Regions from separate parts of the Microbacterium sp. CFBP9023 genome, predicted to be linked through region 2. Evidence: predicted binding sites of a transcription regulator. Region 2 holds the regulator's gene; the other holds the start of a gene.
What was found. The regulator HrcA, encoded in region 2, represses chaperone genes, less so after heat shock. The targets are predictions, from matches to a motif close to TTNGCACTCGNNNNNNNCGAGTGCNAA.
Positions count from the first base shown of each region.

Region 1: groL (chaperonin GroEL) is a predicted target of HrcA. The motif match lies at 1,379-1,405, and genes of this name have one in related genera.

Region 1 covers NZ_JAXCWI010000002.1:244,268-253,461, forward strand. Annotated here, with positions in the region: gene groL (chaperonin GroEL) at 1-1,342, opposite strand, end outside; gene SOM10_RS11465 (LytR C-terminal domain-containing protein) at 1,465-2,043, opposite strand; gene SOM10_RS11470 (DUF3263 domain-containing protein) at 2,113-2,370, opposite strand; gene SOM10_RS11475 (DUF2332 domain-containing protein) at 2,380-3,372, opposite strand; gene msrB (peptide-methionine (R)-S-oxide reductase MsrB) at 3,442-3,846, shown strand; gene SOM10_RS11485 (nitroreductase family protein) at 3,843-4,391, shown strand; gene SOM10_RS11490 (DMT family transporter) at 4,397-5,338, opposite strand; gene SOM10_RS11495 (SOS response-associated peptidase family protein) at 5,414-6,067, shown strand; gene SOM10_RS11500 (MmcQ/YjbR family DNA-binding protein) at 6,072-6,455, shown strand; gene SOM10_RS11505 (ABC transporter ATP-binding protein) at 6,559-7,470, shown strand; gene SOM10_RS11510 (ABC transporter permease) at 7,467-8,276, shown strand; gene SOM10_RS11515 (sensor histidine kinase) at 8,317-9,194, shown strand, end outside.
Region 2 covers NZ_JAXCWI010000001.1:859,284-868,477, forward strand. Annotated here, with positions in the region: gene SOM10_RS04260 (PhoH family protein) at 1-853, opposite strand, end outside; gene SOM10_RS04265 (HIT domain-containing protein) at 915-1,262, opposite strand; gene SOM10_RS04270 (16S rRNA (uracil(1498)-N(3))-methyltransferase) at 1,307-2,035, opposite strand; gene dnaJ (molecular chaperone DnaJ) at 2,050-3,165, opposite strand; gene hrcA (heat-inducible transcriptional repressor HrcA) at 3,205-4,236, opposite strand; gene hemW (radical SAM family heme chaperone HemW) at 4,343-5,560, opposite strand; gene SOM10_RS04290 (DUF1990 family protein) at 5,577-6,230, opposite strand; gene lepA (translation elongation factor 4) at 6,300-8,153, opposite strand; gene SOM10_RS04300 (ABC transporter permease) at 8,394-9,194, shown strand, end outside.

The DNA of each region.
Region 1 (9,194 bases), on a different contig from region 2:
GAGCCTCGATCGCGACGCGAACGATGTTCGCACCGGTCGCCTCGTCGCCCGAGAGCGAGAGAGCGTCGAGAGCCTTGGTGCCGGACTGGATCAGCGCGACGCCACCACCGGGGACGATGCCCTCCTCGACGGCTGCCTTCGCGTTGCGGACGGCGTCCTCGATGCGGTGCTTGCGCTCCTTGAGCTCGACCTCGGTTGCCGCGCCCGCCTTGATGACGGCGACGCCACCTGCAAGCTTGGCGAGGCGCTCCTGCAGCTTCTCGCGGTCGTAGTCGCTGTCGGTGTTCTCGATCTCGCGACGGATCTGCGTGACGCGACCCTCGATCTGGTCTGCCTCTCCGGCACCCTCGACGATCGTGGTCTCGTCCTTGGTGACGATGACCTTGCGAGCGCGACCCAGCAGGTCGAGCGTGGCGTTCTCGAGCTTCAGGCCGACCTCTTCGGTGATGACCTGACCACCGGTGAGGATCGCGATGTCCTGCAGCTGCGCCTTGCGGCGGTCGCCGAAGCCGGGTGCCTTGACGGCGACCGACTTGAAGATGCCCTTGAGCTTGTTGAGCACGAGAGTCGCGAGAGCCTCACCCTCGACGTCCTCGGCGATGATGACGAGCTCCTTGCCGTCCTGGATCACCTTGTCGACGATGGGCAGAAGGTCCTTGATGTTCGAGATCTTCTGGTTCGCGATGAGGATGTAGGCGTCTTCGAAGACAGCCTCCTGGCGCTCCGGGTCCGTCACGAAGTACGGGTTCAGGTAGCCCTTGTCGAAGCGCATGCCCTCGGTGAGCTCGAGCTCGGTGCCGAAGGTCTGCGACTCCTCGACGGTGACGACGCCCTCCTTGCCGACCTTGTCGATCGCCTCGGCGATGAGCTCGCCGATGGCAGGGTCAGCAGCCGAGATCGAAGCGGTCGCAGCGATCTGCTCCTTGGAGTCGATCTCCTTCGCGCTGGCGAGGAGCTCCTCGGTGATGGCCGCGACGGCCTTCTCGATGCCGCGCTTCAGCGAGATCGGGTCTGCGCCGGCTGCGACGTTGCGCAGACCCTCGCGGACCAGAGCCTGGGCGAGCACCGTGGCGGTGGTGGTTCCGTCACCGGCGACGTCGTCGGTCTTCTTGGCGACCTCCTTGACGAGCTCCGCACCGATCTTCTCGTACGGGTCGTCGAGCTCGATCTCCTTGGCGATGGAGACGCCGTCGTTCGTGATCGTGGGGGCGCCCCACTTCTTCTCCAGCACGACGTTGCGACCGCGCGGGCCGAGCGTCACCTTGACGGCGTCGGCGAGAATGTTGAGGCCGCGCTCGAGGCCGCGGCGGGCCTCCTCATCGAAAGCGATGATCTTTGCCATGAGTTTTGTCGTCCCTCCTGGACGTAGACGTTGGGTTTAGCACTCAGAGTGAGAGAGTGCTAACGCCATTCTGGCACTCGACCCCATCGAGTGCAAGCTGCGGGGAGGGACCGCGCGGCGCTCTACGGGGCAGGGGTGTCTGCGGGAGTCTCGGGAGCGGTGGTCGCGCGATCGAGTCCGATGACCACCGTGAGCTGCTTCGCGCCGGTGTCGTTCAGATCGGTGTAGAAATCGCTCTGCTCCACCTGCGCTCCGCCGATGAGGTTCGCGAGGCCGATGGCCGCGAGCTCGTCCTCGTCGGCGACGTAGTAGACCGTCGTCGTCGAGAAGTCCTGGCTCGCACTGTCGGTCGCGAACACGACGTCCGCCGCCCAGCCGTTGTTGATCAGGACGTCGCGCATCTGCTCGTCGAGCCCCTCGTCCGGCGATGCGTTGAGGATCATCACCGAGTAGGTGACGTCGACGACTCCGGTCTCGACGGGTGCAGGACTGGCCGTGGGGACGGCCTCCGGGAAGAGGCTGATGCGCCCCATCACCACCAGCGAGCCGAAGATGCCGCCGATGATGAGAACCAGAGCGGCCACGAAAGACCAGAGGAGCACGACCCAGCCGTTCATCCCCGGGGCTTCGGCGCGATGCGCTCCGACGCGTCCGGATGATCGGGGGACGTCGTCGAATCGATCTCGGCTGGGCTTTGACACCCCTCGATGCTAACGGCACCGACCTCTGTATCCGCATCGAGCGCCGTCGGCGCGTGGCGGATGCGCGAGTCAGCCGACGAAACCGGGAGTGCGAGCGGCTCTCTGGAATGATCTCGAGTCGCGGATGCGCCGCAGCCGACGCACCAGCATCGGGTCGTACTCGAGGGCGGCCTCCGACTCGATCAGACGCCCGAGGAGCTGGTAGTAGCGCGCGGCGCTCATACCCAGCTGGGCGCGGATGGTCTCCTCCTTCGCGCCGCCGTGCCGCGGCCACGCGGTCTCCAGCGCGAGGATCGCACGATCGCGCTCGCTCAGCTCTCCCAGCATGAGATCAGATTAGGTCGCCGCCCCGCCGATTCCGGCACGCCACTCCCACCATCGCCCGAGTGGGTCGGCGGCTGCGCGCACCTGCCCGTCGAGCGCCACGACGAAACCGGGCCACTCCGCGGCGACGACGGGCGGATCCCAGGCGTCGAGGAGCGCGGGAGGGTCGATGGTCAGCCAGCGCGCGCCGAGCCCCCGGATGCGGTCGACGAGGGCTTCACGGGCCTCACGGGGAATGTGCACCAGCACGCCGGGAGTCGTGACGACGAGGGCGGCGTCGCGGGGCGCCTCGGCGGCAAGCTCGTCGATCTGCTCGAGTGCGTCGCCTGCGACGAGGTGGGGAGGGGCGGATGCCGCGATGTCGAGCGCCGCCGACACCCGTTGCTCGCGCCCCTCCTCCCCCGGCCACACCAGACCCAGCAGCCAGCGCCGGTCACGCTCGTCTCGCGCGTCGAGCGGCGCGAGGTCGATGCCGGCTCGCCACACCACATCGGGCATCCGCATCGGCGGAAGGGCTCCGTCGACACGGCTTTCGAGGATCACGGTGGAGGGGCCGTCCGCGGGGTCGAGCGACGCGCGCAGCCGCCCGTCCGCGCCCACGAAGCGATACGAGTACCTGTCCGGATAGAGGCACAGTCCTGCGGAGGCTCCGACCTCGAGCAGCGCGATCGGGCCGTCGATCTCCGACAGCGCGGGCAGAAGCGGCGCGAGACGCAGAGGTTCGTTCGTCTGCAGACGCCGGTCGGTGCACTCGGCCACGATCTCATCGGCGCGCGCGATCACGAACGACCGCCAGGCGCCGTAGCCGACGAGGCCGGCGCCCAGCATCCTTGTCACCGCGAACACGAGCGGGGGCTGCCGTCTGTTCTCCGGAATCCGCGCGAGCACGCCCTGGACCTCGGAGTCGGCGGCGACACCGTCGGCCCACTCGACATACAGGTCGCTGCGCCCCGGCGCCTCCTGCTCGGCGAAACGCGCGTAGCGCTGCTGCACGGCATCCGTCATGGATCCATTGTCTCGTGGCGCCGAGCGCCTCGGAACGCGAGAGAATGGATCAGACCCCCAGGAGGACCGATGTCGTACAGCGTGGACAAGACCGAAGAAGAGTGGCGCGAGGAGCTCGGCGAGGAGCAGTACGCCGTGCTGCGCGAAGCCGCCACCGAGCGCGCCTGGACGGGCGAGCTTCTCGACGAGGGCCGAGCGGGCCTCTACACCTGCGGCGCCTGCGGTGCCGAGCTGTTCAAGAGCGGCACGAAGTTCGACTCCGGATGCGGCTGGCCGAGCTTCTACGAGTCGATCCGCCCCGACGCGGTGCAGCTCATCGAGGACACGACGCTCGGCATGGTGCGCACCGAGGTGCGCTGCGCGAGCTGCGGCTCTCACCTCGGTCACGTCTTCCCCGACGGATTCGGCACGCCCACCGGCGACCGCTACTGCATGAACTCCATCGCCCTGAACTTCACACCCGAAGAGTCGTGAACGCCCTCGAGGCGGTCCGCGCACGGCAGTCCTGGTCGAAGGTCACCGACGACGCGCCGTCGCGCGATGAGCTGCTGACGCTCGTCGCCGCAGCGGGTCGTGTGGCCGATCATTCGTCGCTGCGCCCGTGGCGTCTCATCGAGCTCCGCGGGTCCGACCGCGAGGTGCTCGGCGCGGCGATCGCGAAGGCGGAGGGTGACAAGTCCCCGTCGACCAAGCCTCTTCGCGCTCCGCTGCTGATCGCCGTGGTCGCCAGCTATCGCAAGAGCGACAAGGTTCCCCGGTGGGAGCAGGAGGCGGTCGCGTCAGGCGTCGCCCACATGCTCAGCCTGCTGCTCGACGAGGCCGGCTGGGGCGTGCTGTGGCGCACCGGACGGTACACGCGCTCGAAGGCCATCGCGAAGGCTCACGGCATCGGCAAGAACGAAGAGCTGCTCGGCTGGCTGTATGTCGGCGGCAAGCCGCAGGGCAAGAAGCCGGGCCGCCGCAAGCCGGTCGACGCCCGGGCACTCGTGACGCGGATGCCGCAGCCGAAGAAGAAGTAGGGCGCTCAGCTGCGTCGACGCCGCGGGAGTGCGACGACCACGGATGCCACGGCGACGATCACCATGCCGACGATCTGCCAGAGCGCCGGCCCCGCGGCCGCGGGCCAGATGAGGTCGATGATCACCGACGTGGCGAGCTGACCGAGCACCGAGCCGAGGCCCATCAGCAGCACGCCGGTATGCGCGACGATGAAGGCGCCGAGCAGGATGTACGCCGCGCCGAGGAATCCTCCCAGGTACAGCCACGGCTCGGTCGGCAGCGCATCGGGCACTCCTCGCACGGCGATGCTGATGCCCGCGGCGGCCAGCAGCGCGACGGTGCCGGCGATGAAGCTCATGAAGGTGGCCGCGAGGGGCGACCTCACGCGCTGAGCCAGCCTGCCGTTGGTCGCCGCCTGCCAGGCGATGCCGACACCCGCGGCGAACGGCAGCAGCAGCATCCAGAGCGGGGCGGTGGCCAGCACGTCCCCGCTCAGGGAGATGCCCACTGCGGCGAGCGCGAACGCGCCGCCCAGCACGCGTCCCGGCGTGATCGCGACGACTCCCGCCGGGCCGAACCCGATCCTGTCGAGGACGAGGCCGTGCAGCGTCTGTCCCGCCACCACGCCGACCGTGAACAGCGAGACGCCGAGCACGCCGGCGGTGATCCCCTGGGTCGATACGGTGAGTGCGCCGCAGGCGCCGCCGAGCAGCATCCAGAACGGGATGGTCCGATCGCGGATGCCGCCGCGCAGTCGTCCGACGCCTCGACGAGCCGAGGGAAGGCAGACGATCACGATCGCCAGGGCTGCGAGTCCCACGGAGAACGAGATGAGACCGGCCGCGATGCCGTTGTCGATCTCGACGCCCAGCACCCCGTTGATCCGCGCCTGAACACCCGTCATGACGCCGATCGCGACTGCTCCGCCGAGCGCGAGGGGCGGGGAGAGACGACGAACCTGGGTCACCTGTCGACCCTAGCCGAGCGAGGATCCTCCTCCCGCAGCGTGCACGATGTCCGTGGCCGGGCGTACCCTGACGGCATGTGCGCGAGCTACGGACTTGACCCCCGGTTCACCGACACCGAACTCCTCGCAGCGGCCGACGAGGCCGTGCTCGACGGGCTCCGGGAGTGGGCTGAGCAGAATGCCCGCGAGACCGTTCGCCCCACCGGCAAGAACCTCCGCAATCTCAATCCGATCGTGGTCCAGCCCGACACCGCTCCGACGCTCGAGCCGGCGTGGTGGGGATTCCTCATCAACGGGGAGCCGTCGAAGTTCCCGTCGATCAACACCCGCTCCGAGCGGCTGCAGGAGCGCCCCGGCGGATTGAAGAGTCGCGCGCTCGTCCCTGCGACCAGCTGGTACGAGATGAAGAAGCCCGAGCGCGTGTGGCACGAGTTCCTCGTCGACGAGGGGGCCCTCTTCGGGATGGCCGCGGTCACCCAGAGAGGTCGCACCGCCGACGGCGAGTCCTTCACCTGCTACTCGATCGTGATGCGCCCGGCTCCTCCGCACCTCGCGGACGTGCACGACCGGATGCCGCTGCTGATCCCCGCGTCCCTGAGTGAGGAGTGGCTCACCGCCGAGCCCACGAAGGACATCATCGACGAGGCGCTGCTCGCCGCTGCGACGCTCGACGAGCGCGTGCACGCCGCGCCGCGCGCGAGCGACAAGGGCGCGGATCGGCTGTTCTGAGCTCATGGATTCGACGGATCTCGTCGCCACCGCGGCGGAGCGTGCAGAGGAGCTGCCGGGCGCGGCGCGGGAGAACCCGTTCGGTCCCGAGTGGGACGTGTACAAGGTGCGCGGACGCGTGTTCCTGCTGATCCCTCTCGACCAGACCGGGAGGGTCACGCTCAAGTCACATCCCGACGACTCGGTCGCATTGCGCGAGACCTTCGCCGACATCGTCCCGGGGTACCACATGAACAAGAAGCACTGGATCACCCTGATGCCGGGGCCGTCACTCGACGAGGAACTCGTGTCCGAGCTGGTCACGGAGTCGTACCGTCTGGTGGTCGAGAAGCTCCCACGCGCCCAGCGGCCCGTGGATCCCGACCTGTTCGGGCGCCCCTCGTCCTGACGATTCCGCACCGGCCATCCACCGTGAGGATGACCCGCTGCCTCCGGGGAACGGTACCCAGGGAGGACGCGCGGGCTGCGGCGCCGTCGATAGCGTCGTAGACATGATCACAGCAGAAGGCCTCACGAAGAGATTCGGAGACAAGACAGCCGTCCAGGACGTGTCGTTCACGGTCAAGCCGGGCACGGTCACCGGGTTCCTCGGTCCGAACGGCGCAGGAAAATCCACCACGATGCGCATGATCGTCGGCCTCGACCGGCCGACGTCCGGCATCGCGACCGTCGCCGGCCGGGAGTACCGGAAGCTTCGCGCCCCGCTCACCGAGGTGGGGGTGCTTCTCGACGCGAAGGCGGTGCACACCGGCCGCACCGCTCGCAATCATCTGCGTGCGATGGCGGCGACCCACGGCATCCCCGCGTCGCGCGTCGACGAGGTCATCGACCTGGCGGGCATCGCACCCGTCGCCCGCAAGCGCGCCGGGAAGTTCTCGCTCGGCATGGGGCAGCGGCTCGGAATCGCCTCGGCCCTGCTCGGGGATCCGCACACGCTGATCCTCGATGAGCCTGTCAACGGCCTCGACCCCGAGGGGGTGCGATGGGTGCGCCAGTTCGTGCGCCACGCGGCGTCCGAGGGACGCACGGTCCTGCTGTCCAGCCACCTGATGAGCGAGATGGCGCAGACCGCCGATCACGTGATCGTGATGGGCCGAGGCAGAGTGCTCGCCGACGCTCCGCTCGAAGAGCTCGTCCGCGCCTGGACGACGAACACCGTGCGCGTCCGCACGCCCCGCGCTGCGGATCTGGCCACAGCGGTCGGCGGCCCGTCGGTCGAGATCGTGAGCTCGGCTCCCGATCTTCTCGACATCGTCGGCCTGCCGGCCTCCCGCATCGGCGACCTCGCCGCTCGACACGGCATCCCCCTGCACGAGCTCACCCCGACCACCGGGTCGCTCGAAGACGCCTATCTGGCGCTCACCGGCGACTCGGTCGAGTACCGCACGAAGGAGATCTCATGACCGTCCAGGCTCCTGCCCGCACGCGCCAGCACGTCGACACCGGACACCGCCTCACGTTCGTCCGCGCGATCCGCGGCGAGTGGATCAAGCTCTCCACGCTTCGCTCCACCTGGTGGTCCATCGGCATCGCCGCAGTGCTCACCGTCGGCATCGCGGTGCTCATCGCTCAGGCGATCGACCTGCCGGGCTTCGACCCCATTCAGGCCGTGGTCATGCCGATCCAGTTCACGATGCTGCTCGCGGGCATCCTCGGTGCGATCTCCGTGACGGGTGAGTACTCGACCGGAATGATCCGCTCGACGCTGGCAGCCAACCCGAAGCGCGGCTCCGTGCTCGCCGCCAAGGCCGTCGTGATCGCGGTCTTCCTGTTCGTGTCGTCTCTGGTGATCTTCTCAGCCGCAGCTGTCGCCGTCTCCGCGGTCGTCGCGTCGCGCGATCAGAGCATCGACTGGTCCGATCCGGCGGCATCGCTCCTTCCGATCGTCGTGTCGTCGCTTGCCATGTCCGTCTTCGCTCTCATCGGCGTCGCATTCGGCTTCATCCTGCGCTCGGGCGCCGGAGCCATCGCCGCGACCGTCGGCCTGCTGTTCGTCCTGCCGATCGTCGCGAGCTTCTTCACGATCGCCGGCGACGCGTGGACGTGGCTCCTCGAGACCGCGAACTACCTGCCGGTCGCCGCCGCTCAGAGTGCGATCCTTCCCGAGGGAGCCGCCCTCGAGGGCCCGGTCGCGTATCTCACGCTGGCCGGCTGGGTGGCTGCGGGCATGCTCGCCGCGTGGGGCGTGCTCCGCACCCGCGACGCGTGACCGAGAGCCGACCGATGACCGATCCGCGTAGAGTCGGCCGGTGACCACCCCGATCAGCCGCAGCACCTCAGTCCGCGAGGACGAGGGGCTGCGGCTGCCGCGTCCCCCCGGCGTCCTGCGCCGTTTCTGGGCGCGGCATCCGGTGGTCGCCGACGTCGTCATCACGATCCTGTGCCTGCTCCTCTCGCTCGTTCCCGCTGGTGCGATCACCCGCGATCTTCCGATGCCCCTCGCCATCGGCGTGGCGATCCTGGTCCCCGCCGCCGTGGTCGGCACGTGCGCGACTCTGCTCTGGCGGCGCAGGCACCCGCTGGTGCCGTTCGTGGCATCTTTCGCACTCGAAGCCCTGTTCCTCTTCGCGCTTCAGCCGATCGGCGCTCCTGTCCTGCTGGTCAGCTGCTACTCGCTCGCCGTGTACCGCTCTTCGCGGGCGGCGTGGACCGGCTTCGGCATCGCGATCGCATCGCTCGCGGCGCTCGCCGGTGCGCTCACCCTCACCGGCGTCATCACTCTGCAGATTGCCGCGAACGCCGTCGTGATGTCGCTGGTCCTCGGACTCATCGGCACTTTGATCGGTGTGAATGTCGGAGGACGCAAACGCTACCTGGCTGCGGTGATCGACCGCTCCCGCCAGCTGCTCGTGGAACGCGATCAGCAGGCCCAGCTGGCCGCAGCAGGCGAACGCGCCCGCATCGCCCGCGAGATGCACGACATCGTCTCGCACTCGCTCACGGTGATCGTCGCCCTGTCCGAAGGCGCAGCCGCGACACCGGATCCCGTGCAGGCGCGAACGGCGGCGTCCTCCGCCGCCGAGACGGCTCGCAGCGCGCTCACCGAGATGCGCGCGATGCTCGGAGTCCTCCGCGCCGATGATTCACCACTCCCCCTGGCACCTCTCGAGCCGACGCCACCGCAGGA
Region 2 (9,194 bases):
CCACGTCGTCGCTCGTGAGCCGCGCGAAATGGATGTCGTCGATGCCGTCGAGCACGCGGGTGACGAGCCGGAGTCCCGAGGATCCCTGCGGGAGATCGACCTGGGTGATGTCACCGGTGACGACCATCTTCGACCCGAAGCCGAGACGCGTGAGGAACATCTTCATCTGCTCGGGAGTCGTGTTCTGCGCTTCGTCGAGCACCACGAACGAGTCGTTGAGCGTGCGGCCGCGCATGTAGGCGAGAGGGGCGACCTCGATCGTGCCCGTCGCCATCAGACGAGGGACGATCTCGGGGTCCATCATCTCGTTCAGCGCGTCATAGAGCGGGCGGAGGTACGGGTCGATCTTGTCGGTGAGCGTGCCGGGCAGGAATCCGAGCCGCTCTCCAGCCTCGACCGCGGGGCGGGTGAGGATGATGCGGGTGACCTCTTTGCGCTGCAGGGCCTGGACGGCCTTGGCCATCGCGAGGTAGGTCTTTCCGGTACCGGCCGGGCCGATGCCGAAGACGATCGTGTTCTCCTCGATCGCGTCGACGTACTCCTTCTGCCCCAGCGTCTTGGGACGGATGACCTTGCCCCTGGTCGACAGGATCGCCTCTCCGAGCACCTCGCTCGGGCGAGGGCCGCCGTCGTTGCGCAGCAGGCGGGCCGAGCTCGTCACGTCGCTCGGGGCGAGGTCGTGGCCTGCCTTGGTCATGGTCATCAGCTCGTCGACCAGGGTCTTCGCCTTCGCGACTGCCTCCGGCGCGCCGGTGAGCGTGATCTCGTTGCCGCGCACGAGCACCTGAACGTCGCGGTGCTCCTTCTCGAGCATCCGGAGCAGTCGATCCTGCGGACCGAGGAGCTGCACCATGGCGACGCCGTCGGCGTAGATCTTCTCGACGGCGGTGTCGGATGCGGTCAGGTCGTTTTCGTCAGAAGCCAACGAGCTTGCTCTCCTCGATGTTGCCGAGCACATGGGCGTGCACGTGGAAGACGGACTGGGCGGCGCTGGCGCCGTTGTTGAAGATGAGGCGGTATTCGCCGTTCGCATGCTCGGAGGCGAGCTGCTTCGCAGCCGCGACGATCTCCGCGAGCAGACCGGGGTCGCCCTCGGCGAGCTCCGTGACGTCGCGGTAGTCCTCGGTCTTGGGGATCACGAGCGCGTGCAGCGGTGCCTGCGGGTTGATGTCCCGGATCGCGAACACGCGGCCGGTGTCGAGCAGGATCTCACCCGGGATGTCGCCGTTGAGGATGCGCGTGAAGATCGAGGGCTCGGACATGCTCCCAGTCTACTGACCGCAGCACTGCCGGGTCCGTAGCCTGATCACCAGCGGCTGAGTGCGACCGACAGCACGGCGATCGCAGCCGGGCCCGCCGTGGACGTGCGCAGCACGGTGTCTCCGAGCAGCACACGCTCGGCGCCGGCGTCCGACAGCTTCGAGAGCTCGTCGTCGGAGATACCGCCCTCGGGCCCGACGACGAGGACGATGTCCCTGCCGTCCGGCTCGAGCTCGGACAACCGCACGGGGGCGGTCGGGTCCAGAAGCAGCACCCGCTGAGATGCGGCGCGTCTCGCGAGGTCGGCGGTCGACGCCGGAGGCGCCACCTCCGGGACCCACGCCCGGTGAGCCTGCTTCGCCGCCTCGCGGACGATCGTCGCCCACCGCTCGCGCCCCTTGAGGGCCTTGGGACCATCCCATCGGGACACGCTTCGGCTCGCCTGCCACGGCACGATCTCATCGACGCCGAGCTCGCATGCCGCCTGCACGGCGAGCTCGTCGCGATCGCCCTTCGCGAGAGCCTGCACGAGCACGATGCGAGGGCTGGGCGCGGGGTCGACCGATCGCTCGGCCACGCGCACGTCGACGCGGGACGGAGACACCTCTTCGGCGACGCCGGTCAGCCACACCCCCGAGCCGTCGCCGACCGTCACCGCCTCGCCGACGCGGAGCCGTCGGACGACGGCGGCGTGCTTCGCCTCGGCGCCGGTGAGCGACACGAGGTCGCCGACCGCTGCATCCGAGGAGTTCTCGACGAGGAAGTGGAGTGCCATGAGCGCCGCCCGGATCAGTGCGAACGGAAGCGGTCGCGGAGCTTCGAGAACAGCCCCTGCTGGAACTGCGCCAGCTGCGGGCCCGGTGCCTTGGTCTTCTTCGCGAAGTCCTCGATGAGCGCGCGCTGCGCGGAGTCGAGCCGGGTCGGGGTGACCACCTGCACGCCGACGCGGAGGTCGCCGCGCTGGTTGCCCCGCAGCGGCGTGATGCCGCGGCCCTTGATCGTCAGCACGTCGCCGGACTGGACGCCCGAGCGGATCTCGAGATCGACCTCGCCGTCGAGACCCTGGATCGTGGTCTCGGTGCCGAGGATCGCATCCGGCATCGACACCTCCAGCGTCGCCAGCAGGTCGTCGCCGTCGCGGCTGAAAGACGGGTGCGGGTTCACGGTGACCTCGACGTACAGATCGCCGTTCGGGCCACCCGCCTTGCCGACCTCGCCAGAGCCCGGCAGCTGCAGGCGCAGCCCGGTCTCGACGCCGGCGGGGATGTCGAGCGAGACGGTGCGACGCGAGCGCACCCGCCCCTGGCCGCCGCAGGTGCCGCACGGATACGGGATCGTCGTGCCGTAGCCCTCGCAGGTGCCGCAGGGCTGGGAGGTCACGACGTTGCCGAGCAGGCTCCGCACCTGACGCTGAACGTGGCCGGACCCGCCGCAGATGTCGCAGGTGACGGGCGACGTGCCCTCCTGGCAGCACGAGCCGTTGCACGTCTCGCACAGCACGGCCGTGTCGACCTCGATGTCGCGGTGCGCACCGAAGACGACGTCGCCGAGATCGAGGGTCACCCGGACGAGGGCGTCCTGTCCACGTTCGCGGCGTGACCGCGGACGCGCGCCCCTGCCACCGCCTTGGCCCGCGCCGAAGAAGGTCTCGAAGATGTCCCCGAAGCCGCCGAAGCCCTGGAAGTTGCCGGCGGCGCCGTCTCCGCCGCCCATGTCGTAGCGGCGACGCGAATCGTCGTCGCTCAGGACGTCATATGCATGCGTGACGAGCTTGAACTGCTCGGCCGCGTCCTCACCCGGATTCACATCGGGGTGGAGCTGACGAGCGAGGCGTCGGTACGCCTTCTTGATCTCGTCGGTGGAGGCGTCACGAGAGACGCCGAGTACCTCGTAGTGGTCTGCCACAATGGCCCTTCTGCGTGTGCTGTTCTCTGGGCGGCCGCGTCAGCGGGCCGCCTCGTCTTCGTCGAGCATCCGAGACAGATAGCGGGCCACGGCCCGCGCCGCCGCGAGATTGCTCGGATAGTCCATGCGCGTCGGCCCCATCACGCCGACTCGCGCCGTGCCGCTGGGGGCGGCGTAGTTGCTGGCCACGATCGATGCCTCGCCGAGGCCGAAGGACGCGTTCTCGGTGCCGATGCTGGCGGCGAGACCGTGGGAGTCCGCCTCCATCTCGCTCATCAGCCGCAGCAGCGTCACCTGCTCCTCGATCGCCTCGAGCAGAGGGTGGATGCTGCCGCGGAAGTCCTGCTCGCGTCGAGCCAGAGTCGCTGCTCCGGCCATCACCAGGCGCTCCTGACGGAAGGCGCCGAGCTCGTCGATGACGATCGTCGCGAGAGCGCGCAGTACGACGTCATGACTGTGTGCGTCGTCCGCGAGAAGCGCCTGCAGCCGCTCAGCGGCGTCGCTCACCGCCCGGCCCGTGATCAGGGCGGAGAGACGAGCACGCAGCAGCGCCATGTCGGCGTCGTCGACGTCGACGGGCAGCGGGGCGATGCGCTGCGAGACGCCGCCCGCGTCGGTGACGAGCACGATGAGCAGACGATTCGGCGCCAGCGCCACGAGTTCGAGATGCGTGAGATGCGCGCGCGCGAATGACGGGTACTGCGCCAGCGCGACCTGCCCCGTGAGCTGCGTCAGCACTCGGACCGTGCGCACCATCAGGTCGTCGAGGTCGGAGGGAGCGGTGAGGAAGGACTCGATGGCCGTGCGCTGCGCGACCGACAGTGGCCGCAGCTGGGCGAGATGATCCACGAACACGCGGTAGCCCTTGTCGGTGGGAACGCGACCGGAGGAGGTGTGCGGGGCGGCGATCAGCTCTTCGTCTTCGAGCAGTGCCATGTCGTTGCGGATCGTCGCCGCGGACACGCCGAAGGAGTATCGGTCGACGATCGATCGGCTGCCGACGGGTTCATGGGTCTCGACGTAGTCCTGCACGATCGCGCGGAGAACCTGGAGGCCTCTTTCGCTGACCATCGCAACTCCCTCCCTCTTGGCACTCACTGGCTACGAGTGCCAATTCTACCCGCCGACGCCGACCACGTGCTGATCCGGCACGATGTCCGGACTCAGCGGTCGCCGATCAGTCGGTGAGCTCACGCACGACGGCATCGGCGAGCAGGCGCCCCCGCAGTGTGAGCTGCACGCGTCCGCGAACGGCAGCGGCCGGGTCGACGAGCCCATCCGCGATCAGACCCGCGACGCGTGTCCTCTTGTCCGCGGCGAGGTCGCTGACGGCGATGCCCTCGCGGATGCGACTCAGCAGCAGGATGCGCTCGAGCGTCGTCGACTGCTCGTCCGGCCGCTCCGTGCCGGCGGCGGGAGACTCCGCTGCGGCGAGCCGCTGTGCATACGCGGCCGGATGCTTGACGTTCCACCACCGCAGGCCGGCGACGTGACTGTGCGCGCCGGGACCGAATCCCCACCAGTCGCTCCCCCGCCAGTAGGCGAGATTGTGCCGTGAACGCTGCTCGGGCGAGCGAGACCAGTTGCTGATCTCGTACCAGTCGAAGCCCGCCGCTGCGAGACGCGCATCGGCGAGCTCGTACATGTCGGCCTGCAGGTCGTCGTCCGGCGCCGGCACCTCGCCTCGGCGGATCTGTCGCGCGAGCTTCGTGCCGTCCTCGATGATCAGCGCGTACGCCGAGATGTGGTCCGACTCGAGTGCGAGCGCCGCGTCGAGCGACGCCTCCCAATCACCGATCGACTCACCGGGGGCGCCGTAGATGAGGTCCACGCTCACGGCGAGGCCTGCGTCCTTCGCCGCGGCGACCGCTGTCGTCACATTCTCGGGGCGATGGGTGCGGTCGAGAGCGGCGAGCACATGCGGCACTGCCGACTGCATGCCGATCGACAGTCGCGTGACGCCGGCATCCGCGAGGGTCCGCGCGACCTCGGGCGTCACCGTGTCGGGGTTCGCCTCGACCGTGATCTCGGCGCCATCGACGAGGCCGAACGCGTCGGTCGCCGCACCGAGCATCCGGGCGAGATCTCCCGCGGGCAGAAGAGTCGGCGTGCCGCCGCCGAAGAACACGGTGTCCATCGGACGCAGCGCGCCCGCATCCGCGAGAACGCGCCTCGCCAGGGCGATCTCGGTGATGAGCGTCGAGGCGTAGTCCTCCTGCTTCGCGCCGCGGAGCTCTCCCGAGGTGTAGGTGTTGAAGTCGCAGTAGCCGCACCGCACCCGGCAGAAGGGGACGTGCAGATATGCGGAGAAGGGCACGGACGAATCGATCGGCAGATCGGAGGGCAGATGTCCGTCTGCCGGTGCCGGATCGCCGAGTGGAAGCGGACCGGCCATCAGAGAGGTGCGACCATCAGACCGGAGTCGCGTACAGCGGCGAGATCGCCCGCAGATAGCGTGCGAACAGTTCCCGGCGACGGCGCTTCACCAGCGGCGGGACGACGCGGTAGAGCAGGGAGTTCGGCGCGTCGAAGGCACGGACGGAGAACCACACCTCGTCGTTGTCCTCACGCCAGTCGATGTCGAAGGACTCCTCGCCGCGCACCACCGAGCTTCCGACCGTGCCCAACACGAATCCGATCCGGCGCTTCTCCTCGGTCACGGAGATCACGCGCAGCTCGGCATCCGCCCGCATGCCGGCAACCCGCCCATGCAGACGCAACGTCATGCCCGGGCCGGCGAACGGGGTGCCTTCCGCGTCGAAGCGCTGTTCGACGTCGTTCTTGCTCGGTGCGATCGGAGTGCCCTCGGCGTCGAAGCTGACACCGGCGTAGGCGGGACCGGGCGCGGGACGCACATCCTCGATGCTGAGGCCCGCCGCGCGCTGCGCGGTCCAGGTCAGCAGCGCTTCGCCCGCGGACTGGAAGCGGTCATGACCGCTGCCGATCCGCCAGGAGTTCTCCGCCGGGATGCTGCGCTCCGGCGGGTACTGCATCAGATCGGGCGCGTGGGTCGCACCCACGGCCGCATAGTCAACCGTGTCGTCTCGGAAAGTCCCGCGCCGCATGCGTTCCAGCCTACTTCCCGTTCCCTGGACGATCACCCTCCACGCCGGGAACAGCCCGGCCCGAAGGTCCTACTTCTTGTCCTTGCCCTCGACGTCGCCGGAGAGCGCTGCGATGAACGCCTCCTGCGGCACCTCGACACGACCGACCATCTTCATGCGCTTCTTGCCCTCTTTCTGCTTCTCGAGGAGCTTGCGCTTGCGGCTGATGTCACCGCCGTAGCATTTGGCGAGCACATCCTTGCGCAGCGCCCTGATCGTCTCGCGGGCGATGATCCTGGCGCCGATGGCGGCCTGGATCGGCACCTCGAAGTTCTGGCGAGGGATCAGCTTGCGCAGTCGCTCCGTCATCAGCGTGCCGTAGGCGTAGGCCTTGTCGCGGTGCACGATCGAGCTGAACGCGTCGACCTTGTCACCCTGCAGCAGGATGTCGACCTTGACCAGGTCCGCCTCCTGCTGTCCGGCGGGTTCGTAGTCGAGCGAGGCATAGCCCTGGGTCTTGGACTTGAGCTGGTCGAAGAAGTCGAAGACGATCTCACCGAGCGGCATCATGTAGCGGAGCTCCACGCGCTCCTCGGAGAAGTACTCCATGCCCAGCAGTGCTCCGCGACGCGACTGGCAGAGCTCCATGACCGTGCCCACGTAGTCCTTGGGCAGCAGGATCGCGGTCTTCACCATCGGCTCCGACACCGAGCCGATGCGACCGTCGGGGTACTCGCTCGGGTTCGTCACCGTCACGGTCTCGCCCGTGTCGCTCGTGAGCACCTCGTAGATCACGCTGGGTGCGGTGGTGATGAGATCGAGGCCGAATTCTCGCTCGAGACGCTCGGTGATGATCTCGAGATGCAGGAGTCCCAGGAACCCGCAGCGGAAGCCGAAACCGAGGGCGACGGAGGTCTCAGGCTCGTACTGCAGCGAGGCGTCGGAGAGCTTGAGCTTGTCGAGCGCCTCCCGGAGCTCCGCGTAATCGCTGCCGTCGATCGGGTAGATCCCCGAGAAGACCATCGGCTTCGGGTCGGTGTAGCCCGGCAGAGCCTGGGTCGAGGGCCTGCGTGCCGTCGTGATCGTGTCACCGACCTTCGACAGACGGACGTCCTTCACACCGGTGATGAGGTAGCCGACCTCGCCGACGCCGAGCCCCTTGGACGGCACCGGTTCGGGGCTCGACACGCCGACCTCGAGCGCCTCGTGGTTGGCACCCGTCGACATCATCTGAATGCGCTCGCGGGGCGACAGGCTGCCGTCCACCATGCGGACGTAGGTGACGACCCCGCGGTAGGCGTCGTAGACGGAGTCGAAGATCATGGCGCGGGCCGGAGCATCGGCGTCTCCGACGGGTGCGGGGATCTCCTTGACCAGTCGGTCGAGCAGCTCCTCGACGCCGACACCGGTCTTGCCCGAGACACGGAGCACGTCCTCGGGCTTGCCGCCGATGAGCGATGCCAGCTCCTTGGCGTACTTGTCGGGGTCGGCCGCCGGCAGGTCGATCTTGTTCAGCACCGGGATGATGTGCAGGTCGTTCTCGAGCGCGAGGTAGAGGTTCGCCAGAGTCTGGGCCTCGATGCCCTGGGCGGCATCGACGAGCAGGATCGCGCCCTCGCAGGCGGCGAGAGACCGGGACACCTCGTAGGTGAAGTCGACGTGCCCCGGGGTGTCGATCATGTTGAGCGCGAATGTCTCGCCGTCGATCTCCCACGGCATCCGCACGGCCTGGCTCTTGATGGTGATGCCGCGCTCACGCTCGATGTCCATGCGGTCGAGGTACTGCGCGCGCATGTCGCGATCCGAGACCACGCCGGTGATCTGGAGCATGCGGTCGGCGAGGGTCGACTTGCCGTGGTCGATGTGCGCGATGATGCAGAAGTTGCGGATCTGCGCCGAAGGCGTCGCGGCAGGCTGAAGCGGAGTGAGAGCGCGTGGTGACATGTCCTGACGATTCTACGGTGAGGTGAGGCTTATGCCCGCTTCGTGCGATCCGGTGATATTCTGCCGAGGTTGCCCGGGAGCCATCCGTGACACCGGATCCCGTGAGCGATAAGACTCCGTCACAGACCAAGTGCAGGCGTCGTGTCGCGCAGATCGGCTGATGGTGATTGACTGTCTTCCCGGCTCAGCGTTGCGTCGGCGGATCCCGCGCGCGTCTGTAAAAGAGAAAGAATCATCACCTTGATCAAGTATCTGTTGCGCCGCCTGCTGGGATGGGTGCTGATGATCGTCATCGCGACGAACATCACCTACTTCCTCGCGTGGCTGTATCTCGATCCCGAGAACAACTACGTCGGACGTCGACCTCCGCTTTCGCCCGATCAGATCGATGCGCTGCTGAAGCCTCGCAACCTCAGCGAATCGGTCCCCCTGATCGAACGATGGTGGACCTGGTTCTCCAGCATCCTCTTCCGCTGGGACTGGGGAGTCGGCCCCACAGGCGAGTCCGTCAACGAGCAGGTCGCATACCGCGTCTGGATCAGCGCCGAGCTCGTGCTCGGGGCGACGATCATCACGACCATCCTGGGCATCGCACTCGGTGTCTACACGGCATCCCGTCAGTACAAACTGGCCGACCGCATCGGTCAGGGCACGAGCATCATCACGATGAACATCCCCACGGTCGTTGCGGGATTCGCTCTGGTTCTGCTCGCGATCAACTTCAACAACGCGGTCGGCACGACCGTCTTCTACGTCGTCGGATCCTCCAGTCAGGGGGTCGAGGGATTCTTCCCCGTCCTCATAGACGTCCTCCAACATCTGACGCTCCCCACACTCGGCCTGGTGCTCACGGGCTACGCGTCCATCCACTTCCTGCAGCGCTCGCTGCTGCTCGACAACATCAAGGCGGACTACGTTCGCACCGCCCGTGCCAAGGGACTCACCAAGCAGCAGGCCATCCGCAAGCACGCGCTGCGGACGTCGCTGATCCCCGTCACGACGCAGGTCGCGTTCACGATCCCCGCGGTCTTCACCGGAGCG